Regions from separate parts of the Pseudomonas sp. GL_117 genome, predicted to be linked through region 1. Evidence: predicted binding sites of a transcription regulator. Region 1 holds the regulator's gene; the other holds the start of a gene.

The links. Region 1 encodes FliA, which starts transcription of late flagellar genes. Its sites were predicted from a motif close to CTAAAGTTTNNNNNNNNNNNGCCGNTAA; they were not measured.
Region 2: the regulator FliA is predicted to act here: its motif matches at 1,527-1,554, upstream of AC3ISR_RS15060 (methyl-accepting chemotaxis protein).

Annotation. Positions count from the first base shown of each region.
Region 1 is NZ_CM174418.1:4,359,284-4,363,703, reverse strand. Features, by position in the region: gene flhA (flagellar biosynthesis protein FlhA) at 1-228, shown strand, start outside; gene flhF (flagellar biosynthesis GTPase FlhF) at 240-1,556, shown strand; gene fleN (flagellar synthesis regulator FleN) at 1,663-2,496, shown strand; gene fliA (RNA polymerase sigma factor FliA) at 2,493-3,233, shown strand; gene AC3ISR_RS19735 (chemotaxis response regulator CheY) at 3,402-3,776, shown strand; gene AC3ISR_RS19730 (protein phosphatase CheZ) at 3,795-4,420, shown strand, end outside.
Region 2 is NZ_CM174418.1:3,338,368-3,342,787, reverse strand. Features, by position in the region: gene AC3ISR_RS15070 (AraC family transcriptional regulator) at 1-736, opposite strand, end outside; gene AC3ISR_RS15065 (hypothetical protein) at 840-1,280, opposite strand; gene AC3ISR_RS15060 (methyl-accepting chemotaxis protein) at 1,605-3,626, shown strand; partial or broken gene AC3ISR_RS15055 (transposase) at 3,635-4,342, opposite strand.

The sequences.
Region 1 (4,420 bases):
CTGCTGGAGCCAAGCATGGCTGAAAAACTGCAGCGTTCGTTGATCGACGCCGCACAACGCCAGGAAATGCAGGGCCATCCGGTGATTCTGCTGGTGGCCGGCCCCGTCCGGGCGATGTTGTCGCGGTTTGGACGCCTGGCAGTTCCGAATTTGCACGTTTTGGCTTATCAGGAAATTCCTGACAACAAGCAAGTGACTATCGTCGCGACAGTAGGGCCCAACGGCTGAGGTAGTGGGTTATGCAAGTGAAGCGTTTTTTCGCCGCCGATATGCGTCAGGCCATGAAACTGGTGCGTGATGAGCTGGGCGCCGATGCCGCGATTATCGGTAACCGTCGTATTGCCGGCGGTGTCGAGCTGACGGCTGCCCTGGATTACACGCCTTCGGCGCTGGCGCCGCGTGTGCCGAACATGGAACTCGAAGACGAGCTGCGCAAGACCGCCTCGCGCATTGTGTCGGCCCAGGCCGAACTGAGCATGCGCGGCGACAGCGATGCCACCACCAATCGCCAGTTGTTCGCCGGCCTGCCGTTGACCGCTGCGGAGCCCTTGGTTGAGCCCACCTTCACCGAACCACCGCGTCCTGCAGCGCCGCCACCGGCGGGCGCAGTCGACCAGCGTGTGTTTGACTCGATGCGCTTTGAACTCAATGGCCTGCGTGAGCTGCTGGAAGTGCAGCTGGGCTCCCTGGCGTGGACACAGTTGCAAGGCAGCAAGCCGGCCCAGGCCAACCTGTGGCGCCGCCTGCAACGCATCGGCCTGTCCGGCCCGTTGTCCCGCGACCTGCTGGCACTGACCACCGAAATCGACGAGCCTCGCCAGGCCTGGCGCATGCTGCTGGCGCACCTGGCGCGGATGATCGTCACCCCGGAAATCGAGCCCCTGGAAGAGGGCGGTGTGATCGCCATGGTCGGCCCTGCCGGCATGGGCAAGACCACCACACTGGCCAAGCTGGCCGCGCGTTATGTGCTCAAGTACGGCGCGCACAACATCGCGCTGGTGAGCATGGACAGCTACCGCATCGGCGCCCAGGAGCAGCTCAAGACCCTGGGCCGTATCCTCAATGTGTCGGTGACCCACGTCGACCCGGGCCAGTCCCTGGCCAACGCCCTCGATCCGCTGCTGCGCAAGCGCGTGGTGCTGATCGACACCGCCGGCCTGCAGGCCAGCGATCCGGCGCTGCGCATGCAACTGGAAAGCCTGGCCGGGCGTGGCATCAAGTCGAAAAATTACCTGGTGCTTGCAACCACCAGCCAGAAACAGGTTCTTACCGCTGCATACCACAGCTACAAACGTTGCGGCCTGGCCGGCTGCATCCTGACTAAACTGGATGAGACGGCGAGCCTGGGCGAAGTATTGAGCCTGGCGATCAGCCATGAATTACCGGTCGCCTACCTGACCGACGGGCCGCGGATCCCGGATGATTTGCATCTGCCGCGCCGTCATCAGTTGGTCAGCCGCGCTGTCAGCGTGCAAATGCAAGAAGAGCCTAGCGAGGAAGCGATGGCCGATATGTTCGCCGACCTCTACCACAACCCGGCAAAGCGGGTGGGTTGAGGGCAGGGCGAACACCGTGAAATGTATCTACATCGTTGGTCTGCAAGCGATTCACGCGGCCAAGCCATGTAGCCTGCGTCTAAGCAAGACAAGGTAAAGAAATAAAATGGGCAGCATGCATCCCGTACAGGTGATCGCGGTGACCGGCGGCAAAGGTGGCGTCGGGAAAACTAACGTGTCAGTGAATTTGTCCCTGGCCCTGGCAGAGCTTGGCCGTCGGGTCATGTTGCTGGATGCTGACCTGGGTCTGGCGAATGTCGACGTTCTGCTGGGGCTGACGCCCAAACACACCCTCGCCGATGTGATCGAGGGCCGCTGCGAGCTGCGTGATGTGCTGCTCCAGGGTCCTGGCGGGATCCGCATCGTACCGGCTGCCTCCGGCACCCAGAGCATGGTGCACTTGAGCCCGGCGCAGCATGCCGGCCTGATCCAGGCGTTCAGCGACATTGGCGACAACCTCGACGTGCTGGTGATCGACACCGCCGCCGGGATCGGCGAGTCGGTGGTCAGCTTCGTGCGCGCCGCGCAGGAAGTCTTGCTGGTGGTCTGCGATGAACCCACCTCGATCACCGATGCCTACGCCCTGATCAAATTGCTTAACCGTGACTACGGCATGAACCGCTTCCGCGTCCTGGCCAACATGGCCCAGAGCCCGCAGGAAGGGCGCAACCTGTTCGCCAAGTTGACCAAGGTCACGGATCGCTTTCTCGATGTCGCCTTACAATACGTAGGCGCAGTTCCCTATGACGAGTGTGTGCGCAAGGCCGTGCAAAAGCAGCGTGCGGTCTATGAAGCGTTCCCTCGTTCGAAGTGCGCACTGGCGTTCAAGGCTATTGCTCAGAAGGTCGATACTTGGCCATTGCCCGCCAATCCCCGGGGGCATCTGGAGTTTTTCGTCGAGCGATTGGTGCATCAGACGAGCGCGGGACCTGTGCTATGACATCCAGCGGCTACAACCTTTACAAGAAGTCGGCACGTGACAGCCAGGGCGAATTGATCGAGCGCTATGCGCCGCTGGTCAAGCGCATCGCCTATCACCTGCTGGCGCGCCTGCCGGCGAGTGTGCAGGTCGAAGACTTGATCCAGGCCGGCATGATCGGCCTGCTTGAAGTGTCGACCAAATACGATGCGAGCAAGGGTGCCAGTTTCGAGACGTACGCGGGCATCCGTATCCGTGGCGCGATGCTCGATGAGGTGCGTAAAGGTGATTGGGCGCCGCGGTCGGTACACCGCAATACGCGCATGGTCAGTGACGCAATTCGCGCAATTGAAGCAAAAACCGGTCGCGACGCTAAAGATCACGAAGTTGCGGCCGAACTCCAATTGAGTCTCGACGATTATTACGGGATTTTGAACGATACCTTGGGCAGCCGCCTGTTCAGCTTCGACGACCTGCTACAGGACGGCGAACACGAAGGGCTGCACGAGGACGGCGCGAGTGCACATCTTGAGCCGTCGCGCGACCTGGAGGATGAACGCTTCCAGGGCGCGTTGGCGGACGCGATTGCCAATTTGCCGGAGCGTGAGCGACTGGTGTTGGCGCTGTACTACGACGAAGAGCTGAACCTCAAGGAAATCGGTGAGGTCCTGGGGGTCAGCGAATCGCGTGTCAGCCAGCTGCATAGCCAGTGCGCAGCCCGCTTGCGGGGGCGGTTGGGAGAGTGGCGCGCGCGCTGACAGGCAGTGTGGGGACACTGCAGACGAGACCGTGAAGGCGTGACGCTTTTGCGGTTTTGCGCCGTGGTGCCCTGGGCAGTCCTTTTTGTGTAACGCCTGTTGATTGAAATGGCGCGTCCAGGTGCTGGGCGCGTTTAAGACTGCTTGGAGGTCGAATTGGACAAGAACATGAAAATCCTCATCGTTGATGACTTCTCAACGATGCGGCGGATCATTAAAAACCTGTTGCGTGACCTTGGGTTCACAAACACGGTCGAGGCGGATGACGGCCTTACGGCGATTCCGATCCTCAACAGCGGGAGCATCGACTTTCTGGTAACCGACTGGAACATGCCGGGCATGACCGGTATCGACCTGCTGCGTCACGTGCGTGCCGACGAAAAGCTGCGCGGCCTGCCCGTGCTGATGGTGACCGCCGAAGCCAAGCGTGAACAGATCATCGAAGCCGCCCAAGCCGGGGTAAACGGTTACGTGGTCAAACCTTTCACTGCATTGGCCTTGAAAGAGAAGATCGAAAAAATCTTCGAACGCATCCACGGCTAATGCCATCGCGGGGGAGCTATGGAGCATAAAGAAACATCACAGGGAGACTTCGAGTCGACCCTGAAAAAGCATGCTCACCAGTTGGTCGACTGCCTTGAGAGAGGCCAGTTCGGCGACGCGGTGCAGTTGATCCATGAGCTCAACCAGACCCGTGACCGCGGCCTGTACCAGGAAGTGGGCAAGCTCACGCGTGAGCTGCATAGTGCGATCGTCAATTTCCAGATCGACCCGCACATGCCCCAGGCCGAAGAGATCTCGCAGATCACCGATGCCACCGAGCGCCTGTCCTATGTGGTCAGGCTGACTGAGGCGGCGGCCAACCGCACCATGGACCTGGTGGAAAACGCCACGCCTCTGGTCAACGGCATGGCCACCGAAGCCCAGGCCTTGAGCCACGACTGGGGTCGCTTCATGCGCCGCGAAGTCGGGGCCGAAGAGTTTCGTGAGTTGGCACGTCGGGTCGAAGGTTTCCTGTCACGCAGTGAGCAGGAAAACCGCATGGTTTCCAGCAACCTCAATGACATTCTGCTGGCCCAGGATTACCAGGACCTCACCGGTCAGGTGATCAAGCGTGTGACCCAATTGGTCACCGAAGTGGAAAGCAATTTGCTCAAATTGGTGCTCATGGCAGGCCAGGTTGACCG
Region 2 (4,420 bases), 1.0 Mb from region 1:
GATAGATCGATTCGCCGATATGATCCGGCGAGCCCACGTGACGCACCACGACGCAACGCCCGCCAGGGATAACCCGCTCGGTTACGCCGAACTCATTCGCTGCTACCGCCTCGTGAATCTCGCCGCAGATTGCAAACCGGAACTCTTCGGCCGGGGTCGTATCGGGGTTGCCGAACGGAATACCAAAGCTGCGACTGGAGGCCACCGGCGATTGCCCGCTCTGCATGCGCCACTCGATAAATTTACGCACGCTCTCTCCCACGAGCGCGGGCGCTCCGCGATGCTCCAAGGCTGCAACCCGGACTGCGCAAAACTCGACGATTCGTATCTGCATGATGATGTTCCTGGAAAAATGAGGGATGGTGAACACCGCACTCCAGACCTGCCAATTCGGTTGTTTCCTGAAGGCACTCGGCGTCGTACCGAACGCGCGCCTGAACGCCCTGGAAAACGCTTCGGGGCTTTCGAAACCCGCACCGAACGCGGCGTCCAGCACCGAGTAGTCCGCGCCGCAAGACAAGCGATGCGCCGCGCGTCGTAGTCGCATCAGTTGCACATAACGCGAAACAGGCACGCCTACGAACGCGGTGAATTGTCGGTGGAAGTGAAACGCCGAAAAATTCGCGACCTGGCTTAACGTGTTCACCGACAAGTCGCCTTCAAGATTGGCGTCGATGTAGGCGAGCACCCGGTCGAAGCGTTTTGTGTAGGCGGCGTTGCTCGGCAAGTCAGGCACTGGATGCAGGCTCCGGAAGATACGGTAGGCAGTAGAGTCGACGAGATCGGCGTGCCCGTGCCTAGCCGTGTTTGCTCAGGTCGCGATTGAATTGACGGATCGCTTACTCGGGAATTCCGCTCACCGTATGCACTACGCGCATTGCACAAGGAGGTCGCGCCCCTTGCGGTTCGACCTGCTCGCATTGCTTCAGCAGCGGATAGGCATCGGCAAACTTCATAGCCGCCACCTGTTCGGGGTGCTGCTGCGAAACAAAACAGTGCTCGAACCGGAAGGCGGCATACACCTCGGGCAGCAAGGCCGGGTAGTCGTAAACCTCGTCGACGATACTCTTCAGCATCTGGGACATCGGCCCGTTGGCCGCAGGGGAAATCCTGGAGAGCAGCTCATCCTTGGCGACGCCCGCTTGCCTGGCCTCAATAGCTTGTTTCGACGCACCGATGGAGGCCTGCATTCCCTGCGGAAACGGACAATCAGACGCCGCCCATGCAGAGGCCGACGCCATGCAACTCAGAACAGTGAAAACAGCGGCCATCCTTGCCATGAATTTTCCTCGGTTGTCGCAAGCGTTGTCGAAATAGGCTGCGGATTTTAACGGATGTTGGTTGATGATGGGGTCCGTTGAGCGGGTTCGTTTTGGGCTGCGTTCTGGCTCTCATGGCGGGCGAGAATCGGCCAAAAGCGGACACCAACAGCGTCTACGAAAGCCGGGGCCGTTCACTCTCGGCTGAAAGCAGCCTGTCAATAACGGGGAAACTCCCTAAAATCGCATCCATCCGTCACATCCCACCTCCAGCCTCCACCCAACCTGCCGATAACCCTACTAATCGCATGTCTATCACTGGCCATCCTTGATCGAGTCCACCACATGAACCCACTTTCCCTTCTAAAAAAAGCCCGGGCCGATCGTCAAGGCACCGCCACGCTCACCAGTACTGCCAACGACCTGGACGCCGCACTCACCGCCTTACGCATCACCCCCACCCTGATCACCGGCTTTATCTCGCCGCATCTGGACATCGACGTAATCGCCGCCAAGCTCAAACGCCGCTTTCCCCAATCCACCATCAGCCTCTGCACCACCTCCGGCGAACTCTGCAATGCGCCCAATTCGTTGTATTGCGCCACCGGCGATCGCTGGGATCGGATCGTGTTGCAGTTGTTCGACGACAGTCTGATCGCCTCGGCCGAGGTGGCGATGGTGCCGTTGGAGTGTGAGGACATTCGCGGTGGCGGTAAGCGGTTGGGAATGCAGGAGCGAATTGCCAAGTTGGTGTCCAATATCAAGCGAGTACAGGTGCGCACGTCGATTGATCATCGCGATACGTTGGCGTATGTGGTGTTCGACGGGTTGTCGGCGTCGGAGTCGTTTTTTATGGAGGCGCTTTATGAGTCGGGGCGGTTTCCGTGTTTGTTTGTAGGGGGATCGGCCGGGGGTAAGTCGGATTTCCAGAAGACGCTGATTCATGACGGTCAGCGCAGCTATCAGAACCATGCACAGATTGTGTTCCTGAAGACGGCGGCGCATGTGCGATTTGGGGTGTTCAAGAGCCAGAACTTTAAACCGGCGGATTTGACCTTCAGTGTGCTGACCGCGTCGGTTGAGGACCGCACGATTGACCAGGTGATCGACAGCAACGGCAATATCAAGAGCATGGTGCAAGCACTGTGTGATGCTTTCAGTTGCGCGCCCCAGGCGCTGGAGTCGAAGCTGGCGGACTATTCGTTTGCGATTCGGGTGGGCAGTGAGTTGTTTGTACGATCCATCGCGCGTATCGATTATGAGCAGCAGATCGTGCAGTTGTTTTGCGACGTGGCGCCGGGCGAGGAATTGGTGATGGTGCGGCGTACGCCGTTGCGCGAGGCGACGCGCCTGGACTATGAGCAGTTCCTGCGCGGCAAGGGTGGCCAGCCGGTGGCGGGGATTTTGAATGACTGCATTTTGCGCCGGCTGAACAACGGCGCCGAGCTGGGCAGCATGGCCGGCATTTTTGGTGATGTACCGTTGGCGGGTTTTTCGACCTTTGGGGAGATTTTGGGCTTGAACCTGAATCAGACGTTGACGGCGATTTTCTTCTTTCGGGTGGCCAAGGGTGCGAGTTTCAGTGATGAGTACGTGGACAATTTCATCGCCCATTACGGCGAGTTCAAGGCATTTTTCCTACGGCGCCAGGTGAAGAAGTTGGCGGGGTTGAACCATGTGGTGGTCAAGCAGATTACCGCGTTCAAAAACAATGACTTCAGCAATACCCTCAATACCCGTGGGCTGGACCGCAATATCCTGCCGGTGTTCGAAGGCTTGGCAGACTTAGGCATGGTGTTGGCCCATGCCGAGCGTCAGCAGGAGGACATCGCCGCGCAGCTCAAGCATTACTCGGGTGAGTTGCACGCGTCGATGGACGAACTGGTGGGTACGATCGACCAGCAAAACGCCGTGTCTGCCCAGGCCGGGACAACGGTGGAAGGGCTTTCCAGCCAGGCGGATGTGGCGGTAGAAGGTGCGCGCACGCTGGCCGGGTCGAGTTTGCGTATCCAGTCGATTGTGCAGGTGATCCAGCAGATCGCCGGGCAGACCAACCTGCTGGCGCTTAACGCCGCCATTGAAGCGGCGCGCGCGGGCGACCTGGGCCGGGGTTTTGCGGTGGTGGCGGATGAAGTGCGCAAACTGGCGGAAATCACCCGTAAGAATGCGGCGGAAATCGGCGTGGATATTGACCTGCTGTCCAGTGAGATCCAGCGCGTTGCCCAACAGATCGAAGACCAATCCACCGGCGTCGGCGCGTTGCGCGAAATGCTCGACGCACTGGAGGCGTCGAGCCGCGCGACCGAGGGTACGGCGCAACGCACTAAAACCATTGCGGATACGTTGACCGGGCTCACCCATGCGTAGGCGCAAGCCGAGCGTGGATCTGGGTCTGTGAGGGAGATCTGCTGGTCTGGACTTTCGTGGAGCTGCACCTTCATTTCCTTGAGTTTCTGCATCTGCTTTTTCAGTGTTTCTATCTTTTCTTTAAGCCGCTCTGCTTTGGCCTCGGCCACTTCGGGCGTTGCTCGATCCGCCGAATCCATCGCTGACAGATAGCGATCAATACTTTGCTCGATCTGTTGCATGCGTGCCTTCACTTTGCCCTTGGTGAAGTTACGGTCGCGGTCGTTCACGGCTTTGAATTTGCTGCCGTCGATGGCGATGATCGACTGAGAGAAGAGATTTAGGTTGCGACAAAGCACTACGAACTGGCGGCATACGCTGCGAATGGCTTTGCCGTTGTCCTTGCGAAAGTCGGCAATGGTTTTGAAATCTGGAGACAAACGCCCCGTCAGCAACATCAACTCGACATTGCGCTTGGCCTCACGGTCAAGCCGGCGACTGGACTGAATCCGATTGAGATAGCCGTAGATGTAGATCTTCAGCAAGACCGCTGGGTGATAGGCAGGACGACCCGTTGCAGCAGCATCGACACCCTCAAATCCAAGTGCACCCAAGTCGAGTTCATCGACGAAGACATCAACCACATGCACCGGATTTTCTTCCGTCACGTAATCGTCCAAACACTCCGGCAGTAAGGTAACTTGAGTCCGAGCCTCGCCTTCTATGAATCGCTTCATCATCGCCTCCGCTATCTCGGTGGTCGAAAGGTTAGACGATCCTCCTGACTTTGACATAGTCTGTACCGCAGGCAGACG